Regions from separate parts of the Terrabacter sp. 05T424 genome, predicted to be linked through region 2. Evidence: riboswitches for the same ligand, from Rfam matches in the RefSeq annotation. Region 2 holds a riboswitch; each other region holds the start of a gene.
What was found. A riboswitch is a leader RNA that binds a small molecule or an ion and turns the genes downstream of it on or off. The one in region 2 is predicted to bind S-adenosylmethionine.

Region 1: another riboswitch for S-adenosylmethionine. It lies ahead of AC1DE0_RS04710 (aminotransferase class V-fold PLP-dependent enzyme); the one in region 2 lies ahead of metX (homoserine O-acetyltransferase MetX).
Region 3: another riboswitch for S-adenosylmethionine. It lies ahead of AC1DE0_RS16300 (bifunctional o-acetylhomoserine/o-acetylserine sulfhydrylase); the one in region 2 lies ahead of metX (homoserine O-acetyltransferase MetX).

The regions. Positions count from the first base shown of each region.
Region 1 covers NZ_JBFTLB010000001.1:1,008,087-1,012,561, reverse strand. Annotated here, with positions in the region: gene AC1DE0_RS04715 (FtsK/SpoIIIE family DNA translocase) at 1-2,028, opposite strand, end outside; SAM riboswitch class IV at 2,206-2,332, shown strand; gene AC1DE0_RS04710 (aminotransferase class V-fold PLP-dependent enzyme) at 2,370-3,755, shown strand; gene AC1DE0_RS04705 (endonuclease/exonuclease/phosphatase family protein) at 3,924-4,475, opposite strand, start outside.
Region 2 covers NZ_JBFTLB010000015.1:20,039-24,513, reverse strand. Annotated here, with positions in the region: gene AC1DE0_RS21105 (RNA polymerase sigma factor) at 1-62, opposite strand, end outside; gene AC1DE0_RS21100 (universal stress protein) at 381-779, opposite strand; gene metX (homoserine O-acetyltransferase MetX) at 927-2,183, opposite strand; SAM riboswitch class IV at 2,199-2,313, opposite strand; gene AC1DE0_RS21090 (DUF4192 domain-containing protein) at 2,424-3,734, opposite strand; gene AC1DE0_RS21085 (YkvA family protein) at 3,867-4,475, opposite strand, start outside.
Region 3 covers NZ_JBFTLB010000007.1:368,223-372,697, reverse strand. Annotated here, with positions in the region: gene AC1DE0_RS16305 (Na+/H+ antiporter) at 1-843, shown strand, start outside; gene AC1DE0_RS16300 (bifunctional o-acetylhomoserine/o-acetylserine sulfhydrylase) at 991-2,307, opposite strand; SAM riboswitch class IV at 2,399-2,517, opposite strand; gene AC1DE0_RS16295 (13E12 repeat family protein) at 2,737-4,260, shown strand; gene AC1DE0_RS16290 (acyl-CoA dehydrogenase family protein) at 4,346-4,475, shown strand, end outside.

The DNA.
Region 1 (4,475 bases), on a different contig from region 2:
GGCGGCGCGTGCCAGCTGGGTGATGCGCACGACCGACTCCTCGACGTCGCGCGGGGCGACCATCATGAGGTCGGCGAGCTCGTCGACGACGACGAGCAGGTAGGGGTAGGTCGTGATCTGCCGCTCGGAGCCCGGAAGCGGCTTGACCTTGCCGGCGCGCACCGCCTTGTTGAAGTCGTCGACGTGCTTGAAGCCGAACGCCGCGAGGTCGTCGTACCGCTGGTCCATCTCCTTGACGACCCACGCGAGGGCCTCGGCGGCCTTCTTCGGGTTGGTGATGATCGGCGTGATGAGGTGCGGGATGCCTTCGTAGGCCGTGAGCTCGACGCGCTTCGGGTCCACGAGGATCATCCGCACCTCCTCGGGCGTCGAGCGCATGAGGATCGAGGTGATCATCGAGTTGACGAAGCTCGACTTGCCCGAACCGGTGGCACCGGCGACGAGCAGGTGCGGCATCTTCGCGAGGTTGGCGATGACGTACGCGCCCTCGACGTCCTTGCCGACACCCATGACCATCGGGTGCTCGTTGCCGCGGGCCGTGTGGCTGCGCAGTACGTCGCCCAGCGAGACGTTCTCGCGGTCGAGGTTCGGGATCTCGATGCCGATGGCCGACTTGCCGGGGATGGGGCTGAGGATGCGCACGTCGGCCGAGGCGACGGCATACGCGATGTTCTTGGAGAGGGCGGTGACGCGCTCGACCTTGGTGCCCGAGCCGAGCTCGACCTCGTAGCGCGTGACGGTCGGCCCGCGGGTGAACCCGGTGACGGCGGCGTCGATGTCGAACTGGTCGAAGACGTTGGTCAGCGACTCGACGACCCGGTCGTTGGTCTCGCTGCGGGTCTTGTGCGGCGGGCCCGGAGTCAGCATCGCGTGGTCGGGCAGCTGGTAGGTGATGTCGCCGCCGAGACTCAGCTGCTCGACGCGAGCGGGCAGGTCGGACATGGGCGGTGGGATCAGCTCGGCCTTGGGGCCGACCTTGCTCGTGTCGGGGGCCCCGAGCGTCTTCGGGTCGGTCGCGTCGATGACCTTCTCGCCGGAGGGGCGCGGCGCCAGCACGCCGGGCGCGGTCGGGCGCTTCTCGCCGGGGCGCAGGCGCGTCGTCGGCTCGTCGTCGGCGCCCTTCTGCGCGGCCTGGCGGAAGGCCTCGTCGCCGTCGCGGTCGGACAGGTCGACGGCCTTGCGCCGGGCCCGCTTGACCGCGGCCGCGGGCGCGTCGTCACCGGCGTCGGGCTCGGCGTCGTGGTGGCCCCGGTCGATGACGAGGGCCTTGAGCTGCCGCAGGCGCGTCGGGATCAGGTTGACGGGTGTCGCCGTGATGACGAGCAGGCCGAAGATGCCGAGCAGGACGAGCAGCACGACTGCGCCGTAGGGCGACACGGCGGCCGCGAGGGGGCTCGAGGCGAGGAAGCCGAGGATGCCGCCGGCCGCACGCATGCCGTCGGCGCCGTCGGGCGGGTTGGGGATGCCGTCGGCGAGATGGGCCAGACCGCAGGCGGCGAAGGTCAGCGCGATGGTGCCGACGACGATCCGGTTGGTCGTCGCCTCGTCCTGGGGGGCGCGGAGCATGCGGAGGCCGAGGGCCAGCAGGACGAGCGGGACGGCGTAGGCGACCCTGCCGAAGGTGCCCGCGAAGATCGCGTGGACGACCTGCCCGAACGTGCCGGCGACGCCCCACCACTCACGGGCGGCCACGACGACCGCGAGGGCGAGCAGCGCGAAGCCGATGCCGTCACGGCGGTGCTCGGGCTCGAGGTCGGCGGCGCTGTGACCGACGCGTCGCACCGCTCCCCCGGCCATGTGCGAGACGCCCATCCAGGTGCTGCGCATGGCGCTGAACGGGAAGGGCAGCCCGCCGTCACGGGTCTTGGAGGCGGCCTTCGCCGGCGGCTTGCGCGCAGCGGGCTTGCGCTGCGCGGGCCTGGTCGAGCGCGCAGCGGGAGGGCGTGACGAGGTGCTGCCGGTCACCCCCTTGGCGCGTGTGGCCGCGGCGGTGCTCGAGCGCTGGCTGCTGGACGGACGTGACCCCATGGTCGCACCGTACGTCAAGGCACCTCTGAACTCACGCGTCACACGCGCAACAGGGCACATCGGCGCGAGCGCGCTGGTCGGCGTCGGGCGCCCTGTCCTGACCCTCCGTCTCAGATGCCGACATCCGGGGATCGGAGGGTGGACAGGGCTGCGAGCGCCCGCCTATCTTCGATGCCAGGTCATGAGTGCCAGTGACAAGCCCCGGCTCGCTGGCCAGCAACCCTCCTCCGCGGTGGGGTGCTCCGGGTGACGACCAGGTCGACCCCCGATCAGCTCGAGTGATCCGGGTCGGCAAGCGCGGACCTGCATCCGGTGGGTCCCTCAGCCCCTGGAGCACTCCTATGTCGGTTCTTCCCAGCACCTCACTCTGTGGTGGCACGCCCGCCCCGGTCGTCCGCACCCGCACGCTGCACGTCGTTCCCGAGGCTGCCTCCCTGCCGGCGGTCGTCGGCGCGGGACTGCGCGTGCCGACGCTGCGCGGCGAGACGGCATACGCGAACCTCGACCACGCCGCCTCGACTCCCGCCCTCGAGACCGTCAAGGCAGCCGTCGACCGGGCCCTCGAGACGTACTCCTCGGTGCACCGGGGGGCGGGCTTCGCCTCACGTCTGAGCAGCGCCTGGTACGAGCAGGCCCGCGCCGAGGTGGCCGCCTTCGTCGGCGCGCGTGACGACGACTCCGTCATCTTCACGCGCACGACGACGGACTCCTGGGCACTGCTGAGCAAGGCGCTGCCGAGCCGTACGACGGTCTTCGTCTTCGGCACCGAGCACCACTCGACCCTGCTGCCCTGGGGGCGCTTCCGCACCGTGCGCCTGCCCGTGCCGCAGACGGTCGAGGACGCCCACGCCCTGCTCGAGGAGGCCCTCGACGACCACCCGTCGCGCCACCGCCTCGTCGTGCTCACGGCGGCCTCGAACGTCACCGGCGAGGTGTGGCCCGTAGAGCGCTTCGCGGCGCTTGCCCACGCCCACGGCGCCCGCATCGCCGTCGACGCGGCCCAGCTCTCTGCCCACCGCACCATCGACCTCGCGGGCTGGGACGCCGACTACGTCGCCTTCTCCGGCCACAAGACGTACGCCCCTTACGGCGCAGGCGTGCTCGCCGGACGCTCGGACTGGCTCGACGCCGGCAACCCCTACCTGCTCGGCGGCGGCGCGACGCGCTCGGTCACCGAGGAGGGCACGACGTGGGCCACCGGCCCCGCCCGCCACGAGGGCGGCAGCCCGAACGTGATCGGCGCGATCGCCCTCGCCGCAGCGTGCGCGACGATCAGCCGCCACCGCGAGGCCATCGAGGCGCACGAGACGCAGCTGCTCGAGCGCCTGACCGCCGGCCTCGACGAGGTGCCCGGCGTCGAGGTGCTCTCCATCTTCGGCGAGGGCCACGACCGGGTCGGCGTCGTCGCCTTCACCATCGACGGCTGGGACTCCTCGCTCGTCTCGCAGGTGCTCTCGGTGGAGCACGGCATAGGCGTCCGCGACGGCAAGTTCTGCGCCCACCTGCTCGTCGACGAGCTGCTCGATGACCCGTGGGGCGAGCGGTCGGGCACCGCCGTCCGCGCGAGCATCGGTCTCGGTTCGACGCTCGAGAGCGTCGACCGTCTCGTCTCGGCCGTCGCGGGGCTCGTCGAGCACGGCCCGTCGGCCGACTGGACGCTGACCGACTCGGGCTGGGCCGTCGACGGCACCGACCCGCGCGACGTCGAGGTCGAGCGCCCCTGGTGACCTCGGTCGGCCGGCAACCAGCGTGGATGCCGGGCGCGACCGAGGACCGGCTGATGGTCTGCGGTTCGGTGGGGTGATCACCCCAGCAGACGGCGGACCATTCGAGGGACAGCTGGGCCTACCGCCCCGTCACCGCGCTGACGGCGGCCTCGGTGCGTTCAGGGGCGCTCAGCGCTTCGGCAGGGCGTAGCTGGCCCAGACCGCGGCGTGGTCGGCGCGGTTGATCGCGACCTGTCCCGCGGAGACGACCGTCAGGCCGCGGCTCAGCAGGTGGTCGAGCTGCACGAAGGCCGGGAGGCGGTTGCCAGCAAAGGGCCAGGTGCGCACCCAGCCCTGGCCGTCGGTGCGTTGGGCGTCGTCGAGCCCCTCGGCGAGGTCTCGCAGACCCGGGTGCCCGTAGTCCGCGTTGAAGTCACCGGCCATCACGAGGAGCTCGTCGCCGTCGAGGCGCTCCTTCCAGGTCTGCAGCGCCCTCAGCCCGGCGCGCCACTCGACGGTGTCACCGCGCAGGGGTGCCGTCGGGTGTGCGACCTTGAGGCGCACGGTCCCGTTGGGAGCCGTGACGTCGAGCTCTGGCTGAGCGCTCCGGGTGTCCTCGACCGCAGGATCGGTGCCGGCGTTGCGCACCGAGAGCGGAAAGCGCGAGAGGACCACCGTGCCGGTGAAGGTGCCCGGACGCGCCACCCCCTGGCGCTGGGTGAAGTAGTCGCCCGCCCCCTC
Region 2 (4,475 bases):
GTGATGGTTCCGTTGGTGCTGCCCTTGACCAGGAGCTGCATGATCGCCTCGTGCTGGAACACCTTCGGCAGGGTTTTCGGAGCTCCAGCGGTTGTTGCCTTGGGCACGGATGCAGTCGCCTTTCGTCGCACGGTCTCGTCGGATGACGGCCCGAAAGCGGGCATGCATCATCACAACGAACGAGAATGGGGGTTGGTGCCGGAAGGGCTTGGCCTGTCGGAGTCGATCCCTGTGTCGATCTCTCGGTGCGCCTCGTGCGATCCGGTACTCAGACATTATAAAACGCCGCACGGCCTCCGAGCGAACGCACGGGTGTGCCGCGTGGCGCCGGACACGCCCCCGGACGTGATCCGAAGCCGTCGCGGCCGGGTGGAAGGGCGTCAGTCGCCCTTGACGGCGAGGACCGGGCAGCTCGCGTCGAGCAGGATCCGCTGGGCGTTCGAGCCGAGGATGAGCTTGCCCACCGGGCTGCGACGCCGAAGTCCGATGACGATGAAGTCGGCCTTCTCCTCCTCGGCGACGGAGATCAGGTCCTCGGCAGGGTCGTTGCCGCGGACGAGCTGGCGCACTTCGTGCTCCAGGCCCCTCTCCTCGAGGAGTGCCTGCACGCGGGCGAGCTCGGTCTCGAACTGGTGCGCCTCGTTGGCGTCGAAGTCCTTGCCTCCCCTGTGGGAGCTGATGACGACGAGCTTCGTGCCTCGCAGGACGCATTCCTCGGCGGCTCGCTTGAGCGCCGCGCGACCTTCTTTGGTGGCGACATAACCAACGACGATGGCCACTTTCCCGGACCTCCTTGGGACGGAAACAAGCAGTGCTCGCACCGTACCCGAAATCACGTCACACGGCGCGTGCCGCGCGGAGCCGACGGGGAGGCCGGCGACGAGTGCCGACGACCCGCAGCGAAACCCCCCGAGCCGCAGGACGGTTCAGGTGCGGTCGGCCCGCCCGCGGGCGAGCGCGGCACTGACGATGCGCCCCACCTGGTCCTCCTCGATGAGGAAGCCGTCGTGCCCGAACGCCGACGTGATGTGCTCGCGGCGCGAGCGCGGAAGCGCGGCGTGCAGGTCGTCCGACAGTCGCGGCGGGTAGAGCCGGTCGGTGTCGACGGACACGATGGTGCAGTCCGCCTCGACGCGAGCCAGGGCCGCCGTGACACCACCGCGGTCGCGGCCGACGTCGTGCGAGTTCATCGCCTCGGTGAGAACGACGTAGGAGTTGGCGTCGAAGCGACGCGCGAGCTTGCCGGCATGGTGGTCGAGGTAGGACTCGACGGCGAACCTGCCCCGGTCACCCGCTCGCAGCGGGTCCTCGCCCAGCTGCGCCTCGCGCCCGAAGCGCTCGTCCAGCTCGCTCTCGGTGCGATAGGTGATGTGGGCGATGCGGCGCGCGAGCCCGAGGCCCGCATCGGGCCGACGGTCGCCGGCGTAGTAGTCGCCACCGGCGAAGTCCGGGTCGTTGCGGATGGCGAGCAGCTGGGGCTGGCACCAGGCGATCTGGTCGGCGGTCGCGTAGGCAGTCGACGCGAGGACGATGCACCGGTCGACGTCGGCGGGATGGGTGACGGCCCACTCGATGGCGCGCATGCCCCCCATCGAGCCGCCGACGACAGCCGCGAGCCGGCGAATGCCCAGGTGGTCGAGCAGGGCCCGCTCGGCGGCCACCTGGTCTCGCACGGTGACGTACGGGAACCGGCTTCCCCAGGCCTGCCCGTCGGGGGCCGGGCTGGAGGGACCGGTGCTGCCCTGGCAGCCCCCGAGCACGTTGGCGGCGATGACGAACCACTCGTCGGGGTCGACCGTGCGGCCACCGCCGATGAGGGAGTTCCACCAGCCGGGCGAGGCATGACCTTCGCCGGCCTCACCGACGACGTGGCTGTCGCCGGTGAGGGCGTGCTCCACGAGGATGACGTTGTCTCCGGCCTCGTTGAGCCTGCCCCACGTCTCGTAGGCGATGCGGACGTCGGGCACCGCTCCCCCGCGCTCGAGCTCCACGTCGCCGATGTCCGCGAACTGGCGGTGGCCCACGGGGTCACCGTCGCGCCAGGCACCGTCCGGGACCGGTCGCCGGGACGGCTCGCCGCGGGCAGGTTCGTGCCCGACCGGGCGAGACGCGCCGGCCAGGTCGGAGCCCGGGACCGGGCGCGCGAGACGACGCGTGCTCTGCTTCCGGTGCGTAACGGTCATCGAAGGCACTCCTGGTGTTCGCGCTTGCGCACACCCGCGACGGGTGCGGCCAGGTCTTCACCCGGGGCACCCCACCGCGACGGAGGGTTGCCGACCAGCGAGCCGGGGCTTGTCGCTGGTACTCATGACCTTTGCCCACCATAACCGAGGCCCACGCCGCAACAGAGCCTCTGGTCCACGACCTGGGACGCCCCGTCGCGGCGGGCCGCGAGTGGGGGCTCGGGGTCGCGGAGCGACCTCCTAGGCGCACGCCGGGGGTCGGAGTCCGGCGTCGAGCGACTGCCGGACGAGCCGGCTCAGTCGGTGGCCGGGCTCGAGCTCGAGCGCTCGGTCGGCGGCGATGCCGGCGCGGGCACCGTCACCGCACCACCACGCGAGCGACGCGAGCACGGACAGCAACGGGGCGGCGTGGGCGGCCGGCGTGATGCGGCAGACCTCCTCGAGCCGCGAGAGCAGCAGGCGCGGGGCGGCCGCGTCGTCCCACTCGTCCCAGCCACCGTCGAGCTCGCTGGGCACCGCCGCGTCGTCCCAGATCTCCGAGTCACCGTCGAGGTCTGCCATCCACTCGGCCACGTCGCCGCGGACAGCAGCGGACGAGAGCGCAGAGGCAGGCGACGACGCCGAGGGTGCCGACGGCGCCGAGGAGAGGACGCGCAGGTCGGGGCCGAGGAAGACCTCCAGCATGGCGACCAGCTCGTCGGGGAACGACTCCAGTGACACCGAGCCCGGGCAGAGCCAGCCCACGACCGCATCTCGGAACTCCACGTCTCGGAGGGGGCCGACGACGGCTGGCAGCCAGTGTTCCAGCCCGAAGCCTTCGATCTCGCCGTGCAGCAGGCCGCTCCAGGCGACGAGCGCGTCGTTGACGAGGAACTGTCGCGCTGACAGATCACCGCCGTCGAGGACGCTCAGACCGGCGTCAGCTGGCCGGCGCCGCCGACCAGACCTGCGAGAACGGGCAGCCGCCGAGCCCGACACGGAACCCGAGATCGAACCGCCCGCCTCGGCGTAGCGCCGTTGCCAGTCGTCGATGGCGGCAACCGTCAGCGCATGGCGCGGGGCGGCCGGGTCGAGCGGCTCGACGAGTCGGGCCAAGCCGGCTCGGTCGGGAAGCACGGAGTGGCCCAGGGCGACGTAGCTCGCGACCGCCGGGACGTCTGCCTGCTCGGGCAGCAGCCAGCCCTCGTCGGGGCAGCAGTCGCAGCCGACGGAGCGCCACCTCCCGCCGCGGACGACCAGCCGCTCGCGCACGACGACACGTGCCCGCTCGAGACCCTGGACGAGCTCCTCGAGGAGGGGCAGCGACTGGTCGGGCTCGTCCTCGAAGCCGACGACCGCCACCGACGAGGGTGCCCCGTCGAGGACGGTCGGCAGCAGCTGGGCAGCGGACTCGACCGCGACCGGGCGGTCGACGGCATCCTGGCGGGCCACGAGTCCCAGCCGCTTGCCGTGGAAGCACACCACGACGACGCTGCGCTCGGGCTGGAACCCGAGGTGGAAGGGGATGATGGTCAGCAGCTCGGCTGGCCCTGACAATGAGATCTTCGGCATGGGTCGAGCGTGGCCGCGCCGGCCACACGCCGACAGGCCCCTGAGCAGGCCTGTGGACCAAGGGCGTTCGGTGCGAAGGGGTGTGGATCGCCCCCACCCGCACACGGGCTGGAAGAGCCGCAGGCTCGGAGGTCAGCGCTCCAGGCGCTTGCGCACCGACTCGAGGACGTAGTCGGTCGCAGCCTGGCGCACACCCTCGGGCAGGCCGGCACGGTCGGACCGGCCGGGCCCGGTGGGCGACGCGCCGAAGGCGCCCGCAGCAGACCCGTCGGAGCCCGAACCGCGGCGACTCCCCCCACGCAGTCGGCTGACGTGGCCGGCGATGCGTCCCGGCGCCGCAGCGCCCGTGGTGTCGCGGTCGCGGCGCATCCCGTCGCTGGCGCCGCCCGCCCAGACGCGCACGTCGGCTCCCTGCGGTGCGCGCGGCGGGTGGAGACCCTGCCCGACCTCCCACGCGATGAAACGGTCGGTCTCCTCGAGGAAGACCTTGATGGCCCACGTGATGACGACGGCGTCGTCGGCCGCGCCCAGCACGGGGAGCACCGCCTCGGGCAGCAGGTCGACGGGAGACACGACGTACGCGACCGCTGCGGCGACGAGGCCGAGGCGGCGCAGGGTGGTTCCGGCATACGTCCCGTCGAGGGTGAACCGGACGAGGCGCGGCACTGCCTGTGCCCGCTGCGCGATGCCAGGAGCACCGGGCCGTGTGGAAGCGCGCACGACCGACGCGACGGTCGCGGC
Region 3 (4,475 bases), on a different contig from region 2:
CACTCCGCGGTGCTGTCGTGGGCCGGCATGCGCGGCGTCGTCACGCTCGCGGCCGCGCTGCTGCTGCCCGAGACGCCCGTGCGCGCCGTGCTCATCCTCATCGCCGTTGTGGTCACCATCGGCACGCTCCTCATCCAGGGCACCACCCTGCCGTGGGTCGCCCACCGACTCGGGGTGCGCGGGCCCGACCCGCGCGAGGACGCGCTGCAGGCCGCCACCGTGCTGCAGGCCGCCACCCGGTCGGGGCTCGACGTGCTCGCGCAGATGCCCGACGTCGACGAGTCCACGAAGGACATGCTCCGTGAACGTGCCTCCGACCGGGTCAACCAGCTGTGGGAGCGGCTCGGCCCTCGTGGGCTCGACGGGGCGGAGACCCCCAGCACGCAGTACCGGCGAGCGCGGTTGACGATGCTCGAAGCGGAGCGCGGCGAGGTGCTGCGACTGCGCAACGAAGGACGCGCCGACGACGTCGTGCTGCGCACCGTCCTCGGCGCGCTCGACCTCGAGGAGACGATGCTCGACCGTCTCGAGGACCAGGAGACCCGACTGGCAGAAAGTGAGATGTTGCCCGTGGACACCATCGAGGCTCCCTGTGAGCACCTGCAGGACAGTGGCGCGTGCGCCGAGCCCCGCACTCCGGAAGGGTGCGAGGAGTGCCTGCGCGACGGGACGACCTGGGTGCACCTGCGCATGTGCCTGGAGTGCGGGCACGTCGGCTGCTGCGACTCCTCCGAGTTCAAGCACGCGAGCGCGCACTTCGCCGAGACCTCCCACGCCGTGATGCGCTCGCTCGAGCCGGGCGAGTCGTGGCGGTGGTGCTTCGTCGACGAGGTCGTCGGCTGACCCAGCCGGGGGTGCGTGCCCCGGCGGGCGGCATACGTCCTCGGCATACGTCCTAGACGTGCGTTCTGGGCTGCACCCCAGCCGCGGCCGGGCGCTGAACGGCACGGCCGGCGCAGGCCGACCGTGCCGTTCGTGCACTCCGAGGAGTCAGGCCTTCGCCGCGGCGAATCCCTGCTCGAGGTCGGCCACGATGTCGTCGATGTTCTCGATCCCGACCGACAGGCGCACCAGACCCGGGGTCACGCCGGCCGCCACGCGGTCCTCCTCGGGTCCCTGCGAGTGCGTCGTCGATGCAGGGTGGATGACGAGCGAGCGCACGTCGCCGATGTTCGCGACGTGGCTGTGGAGCGTCAGCGCCTCGACGAACTTCTTGCCCGCCTCGAGGCCGCCAGCGATCTCGAAGGAGAGCACGGCACCCGCCCCGCGGGGCGCGTACTTCTGGGCGGTGGCGTACGAGGGGCTGTCGGGCAGGGAGGCCCACACGACGCGCTCCACCTGCTCCTGGCCCTGCAGGTAGGCGGCCACCTTGGCGGCGTTCTCGAGGTGGCGCTCGATGCGTAGCGACAGCGTCTCGAGACCCTGCGCGATGAGGAACGCGTTGAAGGGCGCCGCCGACGGCCCGAGGTCGCGCAGCAGCTGGACCCGAGCCTTGAGGATGTACGCGAGGTTCGCGCCGAGGGCGCTGCCGACGCCGAGGTCGCGTGCGAAGACGAGACCGTGGTAGCTCTCCTCGGGAGTGTTGTAGTTGGGGAACTTCTCCGGGTCCTTCGCGTAGTCGAACCGGCCCGCGTCGACGATGACGCCCGCGATGGACGTGCCGTGGCCGCCGAGGTACTTCGTCGCGGAGTGCACGACGATGTCGGCGCCCCACTCGATCGGGCGGATGACGAACGGGGTGGCGATGGTGTTGTCGACGACGAGCGGCACGCCGTGCTCGTGGGCGAGCGCCGCCACGGCCTCGATGTCGAGCACCTCGGCCTTCGGGTTCGCGATGGTCTCGCCGAAGAAGGCCTTCGTGTTGGGGCGCGCGGCGGCCCGCCAGGACTCGATCGAGGTCGGGTCCTCGACGAAGCTCACCTCGATGCCGAGCTTGGGCAGCGTGAACTTGAGCAGGTTGACCGTGCCGCCGTAGAGGCTGGGGGAGGCGACGATGTGGTCGCCGGCCTCGGCGAGGTTGAGCAGGGCCAGCGTCGTCGCGGACTGTCCCGACGCGACCAGGAGCGCGCCCACGCCGCCCTCGAGCGCGGCGATGCGCTGCTCCACGACGTCGGTCGTCGGGTTCATGATCCGGGTGTAGATGTTGCCGAACTCCCTGAGCCCGAACAGGTTTGCCGCGTGGTCGGTGTCGTTGAAGACGTAGCTGGTCGTCTGGTAAATAGGCAGGGCGCGGGCCCCGGTGGCGCTGTCGGCGCTCTGGCCGGCGTGGATCTGCTTGGTCTCGAAGGACCAGTTGGGTTCGGTCATCTCTCGTGTGCTCTTCCTCAGTCGTGTCGATGACCGGGCCTGCGTCGAGGTGACCGGCCGGCGCACCGACGGGTCGGTGCGGGAGAGGAGCTCTCCGCGCTTGCCCGAGCGCCGAGGGCGTCGACGGGCCAGGTCCTCACCCGGGGCACCCCGCCGCGGTGGGAGGGTTGCCGGCCAGCGAGCCGGGGCTTGGCGCTGGCACTCATGACCTACTCGCGAGTGTACGTACGCGTGTCCGGCAGATGGGAGCGCGTGTCCTCATGGTGGACGTGCTTGGGGGTCGTTCCGCTTCTGGGTTCGTGATGCCTCAGGTGAACCCTGCTGTTGCGCAGAGCAATTCGTTGTCCACAGGTGCGCGCGAGCCCTTCCCATCGAGTCGAACACATGTTCTACTGGAGTAGTCCAAAGTGCTGCTGAGGGAGGGGACGTATGCCGTACGTCGCGTCGTCACGAGGCTCCTTCGGGCTGCTCGGTGGCCGCCCGCCGCGGGTGGTCGACGTGACCTGGGTCCACGATCCAGGGGCGTCCGGTGGTCGCGCGCGGCGGGTCGTGTCCGTGCTGTCGAGTCGGTTTGCCGGCGAGGTGTTGTACGAGGCGACGGACGTCGCTCACTCGTGCGTGCTGACCGAAGAGATCGAGCGGGCGCGGTCGGTGGAGGTGACCGAGGGCCTGTTGCGGGACGGTGAGCGGGTGATGGCGCAGGTCGAGGCGCTCGAGGTGGCGAAGGCGCGCGTCGAGGCCGACCTGCTCGCTGCGTACGGGGCGTTGCACACCATCGAGGCCCAGCAGGTCGCCGCCTTGCCAGCCGGTGGGAGTGCCGTGCGGATGGCGGCACTGGCCTCGCCGGAGCGGCTCGTCGCGGAGGAGATCGCGCTGGCGACCGGGGTCGGGGTCGGTGAGGTGTCGCGGCGGCTGGCGTTGGCGACGGCACCGCGGCGGCACCGGCGCGTCCTGGCCGCGTTGCGGGCCGGTGGCACGTCGCTGTACCGGGCGGTGCAGCTCGCCTGCGACACGGTTCAGCTGTCGGATGTGGATGTCGCGGTGGTGGAGGAGTCGGTGCTGGCTCCGTCGCGGGACGGGCGGGTGGTGGGGCAGCGGACCTTCACGACCCGGTTGACTCGCGCCATCGCGTCGGTGGACACGAGGGGCGCGGGGGAGCGGCGGGCGCACGCGAAAGCGCGGCGTGGGGTGTTCGGGCGGATGGTCGGTGACGGGATGGGGTGTCTGAGCTTGACGGCCGATGCGGGCACGGTCGCGGCGATCCTGGACCGGCTCGACACCCGTGCTCGCGCCGCGCGAGGCGGAGGAGACRCGCGGACCCTGGACCAGCTGCGCTGCGACCTGGCCACCGAGGCCCTGCTGCGTGACGTCCTCGCCGACGCGTGTGACGGGCCTGCGCCTGCGCCGGCCACCGGTGACGCGGCGGCGCGGGTGTGGCTCGTCGTGCCGTTCGAGGTCGCCACCGGCCAGAGCGACGCGGCGTGCGAGCTGCCCGGGCACCGCTGGGTCACCGCCGCCCACGCCCGCGAGATCATGACCCGCCCGGGCTCGGTCTGGCAGACCCTTCCCGTCGACATCCGCGACGGCCACGCGATCACCCGCCCCACCAGGGCCTACCGGCCCACACTCGCGATGGTTGAGCACGTCCGAGCGGTCGACGGKACCTGCCGCGGCCCCGACTGCCACGTCCCCGCSACCCGGTGCGACCTCGACCACGAGATCCCGTGGCCGGCSGGCGAGACCTCGGTGACGAATTTCTACGCCAAGGAACGCCGCCACCACAACGTCAAGACCCACGGCATCTGGACCAGCACCCCCGTCGCCGACGACGGCCTCGAGTGGACCACCCTCACCGGCCGCAGCTACACCACCTACCCCAAGGACTGGCGCGAAGGACTCGGCCCGCCACCCGACACCGGGCCGCCACCTGGCCCCGAACCGCCGCCCTTCTGAGCATCTCACGGCCTCGTCCGCACCACTCCGTGGCGTCGATCACTAGGACGTCCTACTAATCCGAACTGGCGAGTAGGATCGCGCCGTGAGCACGAATGACGCCTTCGACCTGTTCCGCACCAGCGAGGACCACGAGGCCCTGCGCGAGGCGATCCGGGCGATCGCCGAGGACAAGATCGCCCCGTACGCCGCCGCCGTCGACGAGGAGGCGCGCT